Regions from separate parts of the Rhizobium sp. FG113 genome, predicted to be linked through region 1. Evidence: predicted binding sites of a transcription regulator. Region 1 holds the regulator's gene; the other holds the start of a gene.
The links. The regulator PhoB, encoded in region 1, activates phosphate uptake and scavenging genes when phosphate is short. The targets are predictions, from matches to a motif close to TGTCATNNANCTGTCAT.

Region 1 (7,372 bases):
CTTCAGCCGTTGCAAGGCAGGCGCCGAGCGGGAAACCACCGCCGATGCCCTTGGCGGCGGCCAGAATGTCCGGCGTTACGCCCAACCGCTCATAAGCAAAGAGCTTGCCTGTACGGCCGACGCCGGTCTGAACCTCGTCCAGGATCAGAAGCAGGCCGTTTTCATCGCAGAGCTGGCGCAGCGCCTTCATGAACTCCACGGTCGCAGGGCGGATACCGCCCTCACCCTGTACCGGCTCGATCAGGATGCCGGCCGTGGCATCGGTGATCGCAGCGCGAACGGCCTCGATATCACCGAAGGGAACCTGGTCGAAACCGGGTGCCTTGGGGCCGAAGCCTTCGAGATACTTCTCCTGGCCGCCGGCAGCGATCGTCGCCAGCGTGCGGCCGTGGAAGGCACCTTCGAAGGTGATGATGTGGAAGCGCTCGGGATGGCCCTTCGAATACTGGTAGCGGCGCGCGGTCTTGATCGCGCATTCCAGCGCCTCGGCGCCGGAGTTGGTGAAGAACACCTTATCCGCGAAGGTTGCATCCGTAAGCCGCTTGGCGAGGCGCTCCTGACCGGGGATCTCGTAAATGTTGGAAAGGTGCCAAACCTTATCGGCCTGATCCTTCAGTGCTCCGACGACATGCGGATTGCTATGGCCGACGGAGGTCACGGCAACGCCCGCGCCGAAATCGAGATATCGCTCGCCAGTTTCGGTGATCAGCCACACGCCCTCTCCTCGCTCGAACCGCAGCGGGGCACGAGAGTAGGTATCATAAAGCGGCGCGGCTTCAGCCATGGCGCGATCTCCTGTCATTCGCTCAATAATCGCCCGGACTCCGGCTAAAAAGCGGGTGCCCGGAAATGAAAAATGCCGCCTTTCGGCGGCGAGGGGCACTATTGTCTTTTCGCAGTGCGATGTCAACAAAACTGAGCTTTTGTCGCATGCGTCAAGCAAGCATCGGGGTGCCGGTGAGCTATCAACAGCTAATGTTGCAGAAATGACTCTCTCACCCAGCAAGTTGGGGAAAACCGAGAAATCGATTCGCCGCGATTCAACCGACTCTTGTCACGGAGTCGCCCTCACTCTAGGTTAAAACTCAATTACTAGACTGCATGCGGCGGAACTAGTCACCAAAATCGAGCAAGCGTTTCTTGGTCCGGACACGTCCGTGCCATGGGTGAGGGATTCTGCCTACACCAACGCAATAAGGCGGAGACAGGGCATGAACTGGACAGACGAGCGCGTTGAAAGACTGAAGAAGCTTTGGGCCGAAGGCCTGAGCGCCAGCCAGATTGCGGCACAACTTGGCGGTGTAAGCCGCAACGCCGTCATCGGCAAGGTCCACCGTCTGAACCTGCCTGGCCGCGCCAAGGCCGGCGGCACGACGACCGCGACCCGGGCGCCGAAGCGCCCGGCGGTTTCGACGCCCCGCCCCGCCAGCAACTTCAATTCCGCACGCATCTCGCCAAGCCGCGCCGTTGCCCGCCCGCAGGGCGCAGTGGCTCTCAAGGAAGAGATGGACATCGATGCGATCGAGGAAGTCCGTTACCGTCCGGCTTCCAACGTTGTCGTTCCGATCTCGCGCCGCCTCGGCCTTACGGAACTGACCGAGCGTACGTGCAAGTGGCCGGTCGGCGATCCGCTGACGGATGACTTTCACTTCTGCGGCTGCGAGTCCCCTGACAACTCGCCATACTGCACCTACCACCAGCGGATGGCCTACCAGCCGGTCAACGAGCGCCGCAAGGCCGCCAACCGGGTCGCATGACCCGGAAAGCCGGATAAGGAACACAAGAAAACGGGCCCTCGCGGGGCCCGTTTTTCGTTGGATCGGATGAAATGGAAGCGCCTTACGCTTCCATCGAATAACCAGCGCCGCGAACGGTGCGGATGACATCCTGCATGTTCGAGAAGTTGAGCGCCTTGCGCAGGCGGCCGACGTGAACGTCGACGGTGCGCTCGTCGACATAAATGTCATGGCCCCAGACGCCATCGAGCAGCTGCGAGCGGGAGAAGACGCGGCCGGGCGACGACATCAGGAATTCCAGGAGGCGGAATTCGGTCGGTCCGAGGCGGACTTCGCGGCTCTTGCGGTGAACGCGATGGGTTTCGCGATCGAGCTCGATATCGCCGCACTTCAGCAACGAGGAGAGCACTTCCGGCTTGGCGCGGCGCAGCATCGCCTTGACGCGGGCGACGAGCTCAGGCGTCGAGAACGGCTTGACGACATAGTCATCGGCGCCGGTCGACAGGCCGCGAACGCGTTCGCTTTCCTCGCCACGGGCGGTCAGCATGATGATCGGCAGGCGCTCCGTCTCCGGGCGCATGCGCAGGCGACGGCACAGCTCGATGCCGGATACGCCGGGCAACATCCAATCGAGGATCAAAAGGTCCGGCGTGCGTTCCTGCAACCGGATCTCGGCCTCGTCACCGCGAAGGATGGTATCGACTTCGAAGCCTTCGGCCTCAAGGTTATAGCGAAGAAGCACGCTCAGTGCTTCTTCGTCTTCAACGACTGCTACTCTTGGGATCATTCGTCTCGGTCTCCTGGGGGCGTGGGTCCGGAACGCTTATTCCGTGACCGCGCCGACGGTGTTGGCGGTGTCGTCCTTCGGACGTTCGCCTTCCGGCTGGGCGCCGGTAGCCATGTAGTAGATGGTCTCTGCGATGTTGGTGGCGTGGTCGCCGATGCGCTCGATGTTCTTGGCGCAGAAGAGAAGATGCGTGCAGCTGGTGATGTTGCGCGGATCTTCCATCATGTAGGTCAGCATCTCGCGGAACAGCGAGGTGTACATCGCGTCGATTTCCTCATCGCGCTCGCGGATCGACTTGGCGCGGTCGGCAACGCGGCTGGTGTAGACGTCGAGAACTTCCTTGAGCTGGACGAGCGCCAGTTCGGAGAGATGCTCGAGGCCACGGGCGAGCTTGCGCGGAACGCCGGTGCTCTGGACCGCGATGACGCGCTTGGCAGTGTTCTTGCCGAGATCGCCGACGCGCTCGAGATCGGCCGCGATGCGGATCGAGCCCATGATTTCGCGAAGATCGGCAGCCATCGGCTGGCGGCGGGCGATGGTGATGATCGCCTTCTCGCCGATCTCGCGCTCGGCGTGATCGAGGATCACGTCGTCGGAGATGACCTTCTGGGCGAGCGAAGTGTCGCCGTTGACGAGCGCGCGAACAGCGTCGCCGACCATCTGTTCCGCGAGGCCGCCCATTTCGGAGATGCGGCGCGTCAGGAACTTGAGATCATCGTCATAGGCGGAATAGATATGTGTCGATGCCATGGGGCTTATCCTTGAATGTCCTGAGGTTTACCGGTTTCGGAGATCAGCCGAAGCGGCCCATGATGTAATCCTGGGTGCGCGGATCATCCGGGTTGGTGAACATCTTGTCGGTATCGTTCTCCTCGACGAGGTTGCCGAGGTGGAACATGGCGGTGCGCTGCGAGACGCGGGCTGCCTGCTGCATCGAATGCGTGACGATGACGATCGTGTAGGCTTCGCGCAGCTCGTGGATGAGCTCCTCGACCTTGGCGGTCGCGATCGGGTCGAGCGCCGAGCAGGGCTCGTCCATGAGGATGACCTCGGGGCTGACGGCAATCGCGCGGGCGATGCACAGACGCTGCTGCTGACCACCCGAGAGGCCGGTGCCGCCTTCATGCACGCGGTCCTTGACTTCGTTCCACAGGCCGGCGCGCTGCAGGCTCTGCTCGACGATGACGTCCATGTCGGCCTTCGCCTTGGCGAGACCGTGGATGCGCGGGCCGTAGGCGACGTTTTCGTAGATCGACTTCGGGAACGGGTTCGGCTTCTGGAACACCATGCCGACGCGGGCGCGCAGTTCGACGACGTCGATATCCGGATCGTAGATATCATCGCCATCGAGCGTGATCTTGCCGGTGACGCGGCAGTTGTCGATCGTGTCGTTCATGCGGTTCAGGCTGCGCAGGAAGGTGGACTTGCCGCAGCCCGACGGACCGATGAGAGCCGTCACGGTGTTTTCGCGGATGTTCAGCTTCACGTCGAAAAGCGCACGCTTCTCGCCGTAGTAAACCGAGACGTCCTGGCCGATCATTTTATACGGAATGGTATTCATCTTCTGGTCTAGCGCCTTCTCAACTGCTGCTTCCGTCAACATGTTCATGATGTTTACTCCGTTTACCAGCGGCGCTCAAAGCGACGACGCAAGAGGATGGCTCCGAGGTTCATGACGATCAGGAACAGGAGCAGGACGATGATGGCGCCGGACGTGCGCTCGACAAAGGCGCGTTCGGCTTCGTTTGCCCACATGTAAACCTGCACCGGCAGAGCCGTGGAGGGATCCATCGGGGTGGCAGGCGCATTGGCGACGAAGGCGACCATGCCGATCAGGAGCAGCGGCGCGGTTTCACCGAGCGCGTGCGCCAGACCGATGATGGTGCCGGTCAGGATGCCAGGCATTGCCAGCGGCAGAACGTGGTGGAACACCATCTGCATCTTCGAAGCGCCGAGGCCGAGAGCGGCCGCGCGGATCGAAGGGGGCACGGCGCGCAGCGCTGCGCGGGTGGCGATGATGATGGTCGGCAGCGTCATCAGCGTCAGCACCAGACCGCCGACCAGCGACGCGGAGCGCGGCAGACCTGCGAAGTTGATGAAGACGGCGAGACCGAGCAGACCGTAGACGATCGAAGGAACGGCCGCGAGGTTGTTGATGTTGACCTCGATCAGGTCGGTCAGCTTGTTCTTCGGCGCGAACTCTTCGAGGTAGATCGAAGCAGCGACACCGATCGGCAGCGACAGGGCAAGAACGATCAGCATCAGGTAGAGCGAGCCGATGAGGGCGACGCCAAGACCTGCGGCTTCCGGACGGCTGGAATTGCCGTTGACGAAGAGGCCGGTGTTGAACTCCTTGTGGAGCGTGCCGCTGGCCGCCATCTGCTGCATCCAGCCGACCTGGCGGTCGTTGACCTTACGGTTCTTCTCGTCAACTGTCAGGTCGATCTGGCCCTTGTTGGCCGAGTCGATATTGGCGTCGGCAAGAAGCGTGACGTTGACCGTCTTGCCGATCAGCGACGGATCGGCGACGACCATGTCGCGGAGCACGATCGGGGCGCCCTTGGAGATCATCGCGGTGGCGTCGCGGACTTCAGGACGGCTCTGGGCGTTGATGCCGAGCGTCTTGACCATGGCGTCGCGGATCAGCACCGGATAGTTGGCGGCGATCAGCACCGACGGGTCGGTGGCGCGCTTGTTGTTGGGGTCGAGCACCTTTTCGGAGAACTCGATCGGCAGAGTGATCGAGGTCTGCGCGAAGGCCGTGTAGCCCTGACGGATAACCGTCGTGAGCAGGATGGCCAGGAAGATCAGACCGAAGGAGATGGCAGCGATGCCATAGGCCTGGAAGCGGCGTTCGGCGGCGTAGCGACGCTTGATGCCGATATCGCGGCGGGCCGGCGCCTTGGAGACGACGACGCCCTGTCCGGAGGAAACAACGTCCGTCATTCGTACTGCTCCCGGTATTTGCGCACAATGAAGAGCGCGTAGATGTTAAGGCAAAGCGTGATGAAGAACAGCGTGATGCCAAGCGCGAAGGCAACCAGCGTCTGCGGCGAGGTGAACTCAAGGTCACCCGTCAGCTGGTTGACGATCTTGACCGTCACCGTCGTCATCGGCTCGAAGGGATTGATCTGGATACGGGCTGCAACACCGGCTGCAAGCACGACGATCATGGTCTCGCCGATGGCGCGCGAGGCGGTCATCAGGAGAGCGCCGACGATACCCGGCAGGGCGGCGGGGAGAACGACCTTCTTGATCGTTTCCGAACGCGTGGCGCCGAGGCCGAGCGAACCGTCACGCAGGGCGCGCGGCACGGCGGTGATGATGTCGTCAGACAGCGAGGAGACGTATGGGATCAGCATGATGCCCATGACGATACCGGCGGTCAGAACGCTCTGTGCCTGGATGAAGTTGCTGTAGTCGCCGGTCAGAAGGCCGTTCACCTGGGACGAGAGGTCGCGCAGGAACGGGCCAACAGTGACGAGGGCGAAGAAGCCGTAGACGATGGTCGGGATACCGGCCAGGACTTCGAGCAGCGGCTTTGCGATACCGCGAACCTTGGGAGCCGCGTATTCCGCCATGTAGATGGCCGCAAAGAGACCAACCGGAACGGCGACCAGCATGGCGACGAAGCCGATGTAGAGCGTGCCGAGCAGCAGCGGGATGAGACCGAACTGGCCGAAGGACGAGCTGCCGGCGCCGGCAAAGCGCGGATCCCAGACGGTGCCGAAGAAGAAGTCGGCGGCCGGAACTTCAGCGAAGAAGTGGGCGGCTTCCGTCAGCATCGACATGACGATACCGACAGTGGTCAGGATGGCGATGGAGGATGCGAGCAGCAGACCCCAGAGCATGACGCGCTCGACGCGGTTGCGGGCCCGGAAACGGGGAGCGACTTCGCGCAGGGCATAGAAGCCACCGGCAACGCCGAGCGCCAGAACGACCAGCGTCATGATCAAGCGGCTGATGCCGCTCTCGGTGTTCAGCTTCTGCGCGCCTTCGATCATGTAAGGCTGCGGCACGCCGGCGAGCGGAACGCCCTTGGCGGCGAGCTTGGCCTGGAGACCGGCGGGATCGCCGACGCCTGCGGCAACGTCTTCGCTCGCGAGCAGCGGCAGACCGCGGGCGATGGCGCTGACCATGCCGTAGTTCAGGTTCTGCTGAGCGGCTGGCTGAGCCTTGACGTCATCAGGAAAGCCGCCGCGGACGGAGGATTCGATAATGGAGGGGCTGATGGCAAGCCAGGCGCACAGAACGATGAGCGCAGGCAGGATAGCCCAGATTGCGGCATAGGCACCGTAGTAGCCAGGCCGGGAGTGCAGCGCCGAGGATTTACCTCCGGCAAGCGCCGTCGCGCGGCTGCGTGCTGCCACAAAGGCAACCGCGCCAAGCACAACGAGGCACAAGAGTAAGACGGATGTACTCATTCGTTAAGGTCCCCCAGGCCCTCGGCCCCCAAGAGCGAAACGGCGCTTCGGCCATCTCGGCTTCCAATCATGGAGTAGTTCAGCTTCACCGCTCCCTTAGAGCGGACAAAGGCAATGCCGGCGCGACCCCTTGGATCGCGCCGGCAAAGTTTATTACATGGTCTTGCCGTCTTCGACCGACTTGCGGGTCGCTTCGCGCTCAGCGTCCGGAGCAGCAACCAGGCCGTACTCGACGAGCGGGCTGTCAGGGCCAACCATCTGGTCGGATACGAAGAAGTTTACGTATTCCTTCAGGCCCGGGATAACGCCCAGGTGAGCCTTCTTGACGTAGAAGAACAGCGGACGGGAAACCGGGTAGGTGCCGTCAGCGATCGTTTCCGGGCTCGGAACGATACCCTTGACGGTAGCGACCTTCAGCTTGTCAG
Region 2 (7,372 bases), on a different contig from region 1:
GATACCGTGGCCTTAGCGGCCAGACGTCGCGCCTGACTGGCGAACTGACGTGGAAGCGTACATTCGTGACGCCCGCCGGCGTTCTGATCACGCCGCTGCTTTCGGCTCGCGGCGACGCGCTGGCGCTCAACATGGACGACCCGGTCGGTTATGGCGGCAACTACGACACGAGCGATGCCGCAACGCGTGGCATGGTGACGGCCGGCCTGGAAGTTCGCTATCCGATCCTCGCCACCACCGACAACAGCACGCATGTGTTCGAGCCGATCATGCAGATCTATGCGCGCCCGAACGAATCGCTGGCCGGCAGGCTTCCGAACGAAGACGCGCAGAGCCTCGTCTTCGATGCGACCAATCTGTTCGAACGCGACAAGTTCTCCGGTTACGACCGTATTGAAGGCGGCACACGCGCTAACGTTGGCTTCCAGTACACCGGCACCTTCGACAACGGCTACAAGCTGCACGGCATCTTCGGCCAGTCCTTCCAGCTGGGCGGACAGAACTCGTTCGACACCGACGATCTCGTCAATGTCGGAGCCGATTCCGGCCTTGAAACCACGCGGTCCGACTATGTCGGTCTCGGCGGTATCGAGACGCCGCAGGGCTTTGCATTCGCCGCTTCGTACCGCCTCGACGAAAAGAGCTTCGAGCTTCGCCGCGGCGACCTGACGGCCGGCTTCGAGACGGACGCGTTCCAGAGCCAGCTTCTCTACACGCACGTCTCCGCGCAGCCGGAATATGGCTACGACACGGATAACGACGAACTCCAGACGCGCGCTCGGGTCAAGTTCAAGGACTACTGGTCGATCTTCGGCGGTATCGCCTACGATCTGAACAACAACACGTTCACGCGCCAGACCATCGGCCTCACATACGAGGACGAGTGCACGATCTTTACCATCGCCTACTCCGACAAGCGCGACACCAGCGACCAGTCGGCAAGCGATTGGACGATCGGCGCGAGGCTGACATTCCGTACGCTTGGCGACATCAATGTCGGTGATGCCAGCGAGCTCGGATACGGTAACATCTACAACAACTGATCGATTTTGTAGCACGGCGAAAGAAAGGGGCCTTTCTTTCGCCGTAACGCTATGCAGGACATTGTGGCCATTGGATATATGCGGCATATGCTGCTGCGTCTCGAAGGCAGCAACGCTGACGTTATCTCGGTAAGATAGGCGCGCCGCGACGCGAAAGCGCGGCGTCAATGGGAAGGGTCGACAGATGATTGGCGCGAAGAACACCGTAAGAACGATGATCGCAGGCTTGGCGTTCGCCACTGTCGCTGGCTTGGCACTGCCGAAGGCCAACATGGCCTATGCCGCGAGCGAAGTCCGAGTGGTCGTCAACGGGACGGCTCTCACCAGCGGTGACGTGGCCAAGCGCCAGGCCTTCCTGCGCCTGCAGCATCAAAAGGCGGATGCCAAGGCTGCTGAAGACCAGCTTATCGAGCAGACGTTGAAGGAACAGGAAATCTCCCGCGTCCGCATGTCGGTGTCCAAGGACGACGTTGATGCTTCCTTCGCGCGCTTTGCCACCGGCAACAAGCTGACGACAGCGCAGATGACGCAGATCCTCAACCAGGCAGGCGTCGGCGTCGATCACTTCAAGGCGTTCATCGCCGTACAGATGAGCTGGCCGCGCCTCGTCAACGCACGCTATGGCAACAGCAACAAGATGTCGAACGCCGACCTCGTTGCCCGCATGATGGAAAACAACAAGCAGAAGCCGGAGACCACCGAGTATATCCTGCAGCAGATGATCTTCGTCGTGCCCGCCAGCAAGAAGGGTATCGTCGGCAAGCGCAAGAGCGAAGCGGAAGCCTCGCGCTCGAAGTATCCGGGTTGCGAACAGGCGAAGGTTTTCGCCGCCACGATGCGTGACGTTTCCGTTCGCGACCTCGGCCGCATGCTGGCGCCGGAACTGCCGCCTGAGTGGAAGCCGCTGGTCGAACAGGCCAAGGGCAACACCACGGCAACGCGCGTGACCGAAAAGGGCGTCGAATATCTCGCAATCTGCAGCCAGCGCCAGGTCTCTGACGATCAGGCAGCCGAAATGGTCTTCCGTGAAGAAGATCTGAACAAGGCCAAGGACAAGAACGCGCCGCCGGAAAACGCCAACGCGACCAAGTATCTCGACGAACTGCGCAAAAAAGCGCAGATCGTTCGCCGCTGATGTCGATGACGCTCGCGTTTTCCCGTCCGCTTGCACTGAGCCAGGGCGATCCCGCCGGGATCGGCCCTGACGTCACATTGATGGCCTGGCTGCGCCGCCGCGAGCTTGGCCTGCCGCCTTTTATTTTCATCGGTGATCCTGACGTCCTTGCCACCCGCGCGCGGATGCTGGATCTGACTGTCGCGATCCGCGAGACCGATTGCGCTAGCGCAATCGACGTCTTCGCCGATGCCGTTCCCGTTCTGCCGATCCCCGCAGGAATTGAAGTCATCGCCGGCGAAGCGCATGTCGCGACGGCCCGAGGGACGATTGCAGCGATCGAGCAGGCTGTGTCGCTGACGATCAGCGGCGAAGCACTCGGCGTCGTCACTAACCCGATCGCCAAGTCCGTTCTCTATGAGAGCGGTTTCCGTTTTCCCGGACATACCGAGTTTCTGGCCGAGCTTGCGAAACGCGTGACCGGCACGCCCGTGACACCCGTCATGATGCTCGCCGGACCGAAGCTTCGCACGATCCCCGTCACGATCCACATCCCGATCAAGGATGTGTCGCAGGCGCTGACAGCGGAGTTGATCGTCGAGACCTGCCGGATCGCGCATGCCGATCTCGTCCAGCGTTTTGGCATCACCAATCCACGCCTTGCCGTCGCGGGCCTCAATCCGCATGCCGGCGAAGATGGCGCCATCGGCAAGGAAGACGCCAGTGTGATCCACCCCGCGATCCAGTTCCTTCGCGCAGAAGGCATCGATGCGATCGGCCCCCTGCCCGCCGACACCATGTTCCATGACGAGGCACGCGCGCGCTACGACGTGGCGGTCTGCATGTATCACGACCAGGCTCTGATCCCGGCCAAGGCGCTCGGATTCGACGATGCCGTCAACGTGACGCTCGGCCTGCCCTTCATCCGCACATCGCCCGACCATGGCACCGCCTTCGGCATCGCCGGCAAGGGGCTGGCGCGCGAGAGCAGCCTGGTTGCCGCACTGAAGCTCGCCGGACACCTCGGTCGCGTTTCCAAGAGCAATTCCTGATGGCCGCACTGGACGGATTGCCGCCGCTGAGCGACGTGATCAGGCGGCATGGCCTGGATGCGCGCAAGGCGCTCGGCCAGAACTTCATCCTCGACCTCAACCTCACGCAGAAGGTGGCGCGCAACGCGGGCCCGCTCGAAGACGCGACGGTGTTTGAGGTCGGTCCCGGTCCCGGCGGCTTGACGCGAGCGATCCTTGCACTCGGCGCCAAGAAGGTCATCGCCGTCGAGCGCGATCCGCGTTGTCTGCCGGCGCTTGCCGAAGTATCGGCGCATTATCCCGGCCGGCTTGAGGTGATCGAAGGCGACGCTTTGACCACCGACTTCGAGGCGCTGGCGCCTGAGGGACCGGTGAAGATCATCGCCAACCTTCCCTATAATGTCGGGACCCAGCTCCTGGTGAACTGGTTGCTGCCGAAGCAATGGCCGCCGTTCTGGCAGTCGCTGACGCTGATGTTCCAGAAGGAAGTGGGCTTGCGTATCGTCGCCGACGAGGAAGACGATCACTATGGACGGCTGGGCGTGCTTTGCGGCTGGCGTACGAACGCTCACATGGCGTTCGACATCCCGCCGCAGGCCTTCACACCTCCGCCGAAAGTAACCTCGACGGTGGTGCATCTGAAGCCGAACGAGAACCCGATCCCCTGCTCTGTCGCCAATCTCGAAAAAGTGACCCAGGCAGCATTTGGCCAGCGCCGCAAGATGCTGCGCCAGAGCCTGAAGCCGATCGGCGGCGAGAAGCTACTCGAAAAGGCTGGCATCGATCCGCAGAGACGCGCGGAGACGCTTTCCGTCGAAGAGTTCTGCCGCCTGGCAAACAGCCTCTAAGCCCTCCACGCTCACCGAGATCAATGTTAGCTTGCGCGAAGGCAGCGGCCTTTTATGCTTGTTAAACACTACGAATCCAGTCGTCTTGACTTGGGAAAACCAAGTATTTCCGCGACCGAAAACCAACTTTTTCTCAACGATGCGCTTTAACATCGTGTGAATGCGGTTTGCCTCATCGACTGTCATGAAACTGTTGTCTCTGGGGAATAGCCCGTTCCCGGCGAGACTCGTTGCGCAAGCAAACAAGTAGCCCCCTATTGATCTCGCCGTCATCTTTTCAGCTTTCAGGAAAGCGAACCCTTATGCGTACCAACAGATTTTTGACGACCTGTTTCGGCATCGGCCTCGCGGCCGTCATGGCCGCCTCCGCTTCCGCCGCCGATATCACCGGCGCCGGCTCCACCTTCGTTTACCCGGTTCTTTCCAAGTGGTCGGCTGACTACAACAAGAAGACCGGCGACAAGCTGAACTATCAGTCGATCGGTTCTGGCGGCGGTATCGCCCAGATCAAGGCCGCGACGGTCGATTTCGGCGCCTCCGACAAGCCGCTCGAATCCAAGGAACTGACGGATGGCGGCTTCGGCCAGTTTCCGCTGGTTGTTGGCGGCATCGTTCCCGTCATCAACGTCAAGGGCATCAAGTCGGGCGAGCTGAAGCTCACCGGCAAGGTTCTGGCTGACATCTACCTCGGCAACGTCACCAAGTGGAACGACAAGGCCATCGCCGACCTGAACCCGGGCGTTAAGCTGCCGGATTCGCAGATCGCCGTCGTTCACCGCTCGGACGGTTCGGGCACCAGCTTCAACTGGACCAACTACTTCTCGAAGGTCAATGCTGACTGGAAGTCCAAGGTTGGTGAAGGCACCGCCGTCAACTGGCCTGTCGGCATCGGCGGCAAGGGCAACGAAGGTGTTGCTGCCTACGTAACGCGCGTGAAGGACTCGATCGGTTACGTCGAATACGCCTATGCGCTGCAGAACAAGCTGCCCTACGTCCTCATCGAAAACGCTGCCGGCAAGTATCCGAAGCCGAACGCCGAGAGCTTCGGCGCTGCCGCAGCCAGCGCCGAATGGGATAAGGCTCAGGACTTCAACCTGATCATGACCAACGCTCCTGGCGACAAGGCCTGGCCGGTCACGGCTACGACCTGGGCAATCATGTACAAGCAGGCCAAGGACGAAGCTCGCTCCAAGGCTGCCTTCGAGTTCTTCAAGTGGGCGCTCGAGAACGGCCAGAAGCAGGCTTCCTCGCTCGACTACGTTCCGCTTCCCGATAGCCTCGTGAAGCAGATCGAAGCCTACTGGACCGCCCAGTTCAAGGGTTGATCCCCACACTGTCGAAACGGCCGGAGAGCTCTGCTTTCCGGCCGGCTTAACTTTGATTGCCCCTCAAAGATTAGAGAACAGACAATGAGCCAAGTTTTGGCATCGCAGCGCGCCGAGAGTGTCGGCGTGAAGCGTCGCCATGGCGTGACCGGCGACATGGTATTTTCCGCGATCGTGCTGTGCTGCGGCATGTTCGTGCTGATCGCGCTTCTGGCGGCGACCTTCTCCATGGGTTGGGGCGGCCTGCTTGCCTTCCGCACCTTCGGCCTGGAATTCCTCTACGGCACCGAATGGGACCCCGTCGCCCAGAAATTCGCCGGCCTCGTGCCGATCTACGGAACGCTGGTCACCTCGGCGCTCGCGATGATCATCGGCGTCCCCATCAGCCTCGGCATAGCGGTGTTCGTCACCGAAGTGGCGCCACGCTGGGCGCGCGGACCGATCGGCGGCGCCATCGAATTGCTCGCCGGCATTCCGAGCATCATCTACGGCATGTGGGGCCTCTTCACCTTCGCGCCCTTCATGGCCGATTATATCCAGCCCGTTCTGATCGACTGGCTCGGTCCGCTGCCGGTTATTGGCGCGCTGTTTTCGGGCGCTCCCATGGGGATCGGCATGCTGACGTCGGGCATCGTGCTCGCCATCATGATCATCCCCTATATCGCTTCGGTCATGCGCGACGTCTTTCTCGTCGTCCCGGCACAGCTGAAAGAATCGGCCTACGCGCTCGGCTCGACCAAATGGGAGGTCGTGCGCGATATCGTCATCCCGCATACCCGCACCGCCGTCGTCGGCGGCATCTTCCTCGGCCTCGGCCGCGCGCTCGGCGAGACCATGGCCGTCACTTTCGTGCTCGGGAATACGCATAATATCGCGATCTCGCTGATGGAACCCGGCAACTCGATCGCTGCGGCCATCGCCAACGAGTTCACCGAGGCCGATACGGATCTCTATCTGTCGTCGCTGATCGGCCTCGGCTTCATCCTCTTCGTGGTCACCTTCATCGTGCTGGCCGCCGCCAAGCTGATGCTGCTCCGGATCGCCAGGCAGAAGGGAGAATAATCATGACGACATCCAACTCCCTTTATCGCTACCGGCAGATCAAGAGCGCCATCGCCTTGTCTCTCGCGACGGTCGCCACGGTGATCGGCCTCATCTTCCTCGTCTGGATCCTGTGGACGACGTTGATCAACGGCATCACGGCGCTCAGCCCTCGCCTGCTGACCGAAATGACGCCACCACCCGGCGAAGACGGCGGTCTGGCCAATGCCTTCATGGGCAGCCTTCTGATCGTTCTCATGGCCGTTGTTCTCGGCACGCCGATCGGCATCCTGGCCGGCACCTATCTTTCGGAATACAGCCGCGGCAAGAAGATCGGCGATCTCGTTCGTTTCGTGAACGACATCCTGCTCAGCGCGCCGTCGATCATCATCGGCCTTTTCATCTACGAACTGGTGGTGCGGCAGACCGGGCGCTTCTCCGGCTATGCCGGCGGTATCGCGCTTGGCTTCATCTTCCTGCCGGTCGTGGTACGCACCACCGACGAGATGCTGCGGCTGGTGCCCGACGTCATGCGCGAGGCCGCACTTTCGCTCGGCATCCCGCGCTGGAAGGTGACGGTGCATGTACTCTATCGCGCCGCGTCCGCCGGTATCCTGACCGGCGTGCTGCTTGCTGTCGCCCGTATCTCCGGCGAGACCGCGCCGCTTCTCTTCACCGCACTCAACAACCAGTACTGGAGCACGGATATGTCCGGGCCGATGGCCAACATTCCGGTCGTCATCTTCCAGTACGCGATGAGCCCCTATGACGAGTGGCATACGCTCGCCTGGGCCGGCGCCTTTGTCATGACCGCCATCGTGCTGTTGCTCAGTGTCGGATCACGAATCATCCTGAGCAGACGGGGGAAATAATGCTGCAATCTTCCAGCGCACTCGACACCGGCAGGACCGCGAATACCATGAAGACCAACAAGATCACGCTCGAAAACGTCAACTTCTTCTACGGGAAG

Region 2: a site for PhoB is predicted at 4,217-4,233, ahead of pstS (phosphate ABC transporter substrate-binding protein PstS). Genes of this name have one in related genera too.

What each region holds. Positions count from the first base shown of each region.
Region 1 covers NZ_JBMDKV010000002.1:520,338-527,709, reverse strand. Annotated here, with positions in the region: gene ACODTZ_RS09745 (aspartate aminotransferase family protein) at 1-784, opposite strand, end outside; gene ACODTZ_RS09740 (GcrA family cell cycle regulator) at 1,212-1,757, shown strand; gene phoB (phosphate regulon transcriptional regulator PhoB) at 1,840-2,523, opposite strand; gene phoU (phosphate signaling complex protein PhoU) at 2,560-3,273, opposite strand; gene pstB (phosphate ABC transporter ATP-binding protein PstB) at 3,317-4,132, opposite strand; gene pstA (phosphate ABC transporter permease PstA) at 4,147-5,469, opposite strand; gene pstC (phosphate ABC transporter permease subunit PstC) at 5,466-6,947, opposite strand; gene ACODTZ_RS09710 (substrate-binding domain-containing protein) at 7,101-7,372, opposite strand, start outside.
Region 2 covers NZ_JBMDKV010000004.1:202,978-210,349, forward strand. Annotated here, with positions in the region: gene ACODTZ_RS14000 (LPS-assembly protein LptD) at 1-1,043, shown strand, start outside; gene ACODTZ_RS14005 (SurA N-terminal domain-containing protein) at 1,228-2,178, shown strand; gene pdxA (4-hydroxythreonine-4-phosphate dehydrogenase PdxA) at 2,184-3,209, shown strand; gene rsmA (16S rRNA (adenine(1518)-N(6)/adenine(1519)-N(6))-dimethyltransferase RsmA) at 3,209-4,036, shown strand; gene pstS (phosphate ABC transporter substrate-binding protein PstS) at 4,339-5,361, shown strand; gene pstC (phosphate ABC transporter permease subunit PstC) at 5,446-6,423, shown strand; gene pstA (phosphate ABC transporter permease PstA) at 6,426-7,274, shown strand; gene pstB (phosphate ABC transporter ATP-binding protein PstB) at 7,322-7,372, shown strand, end outside.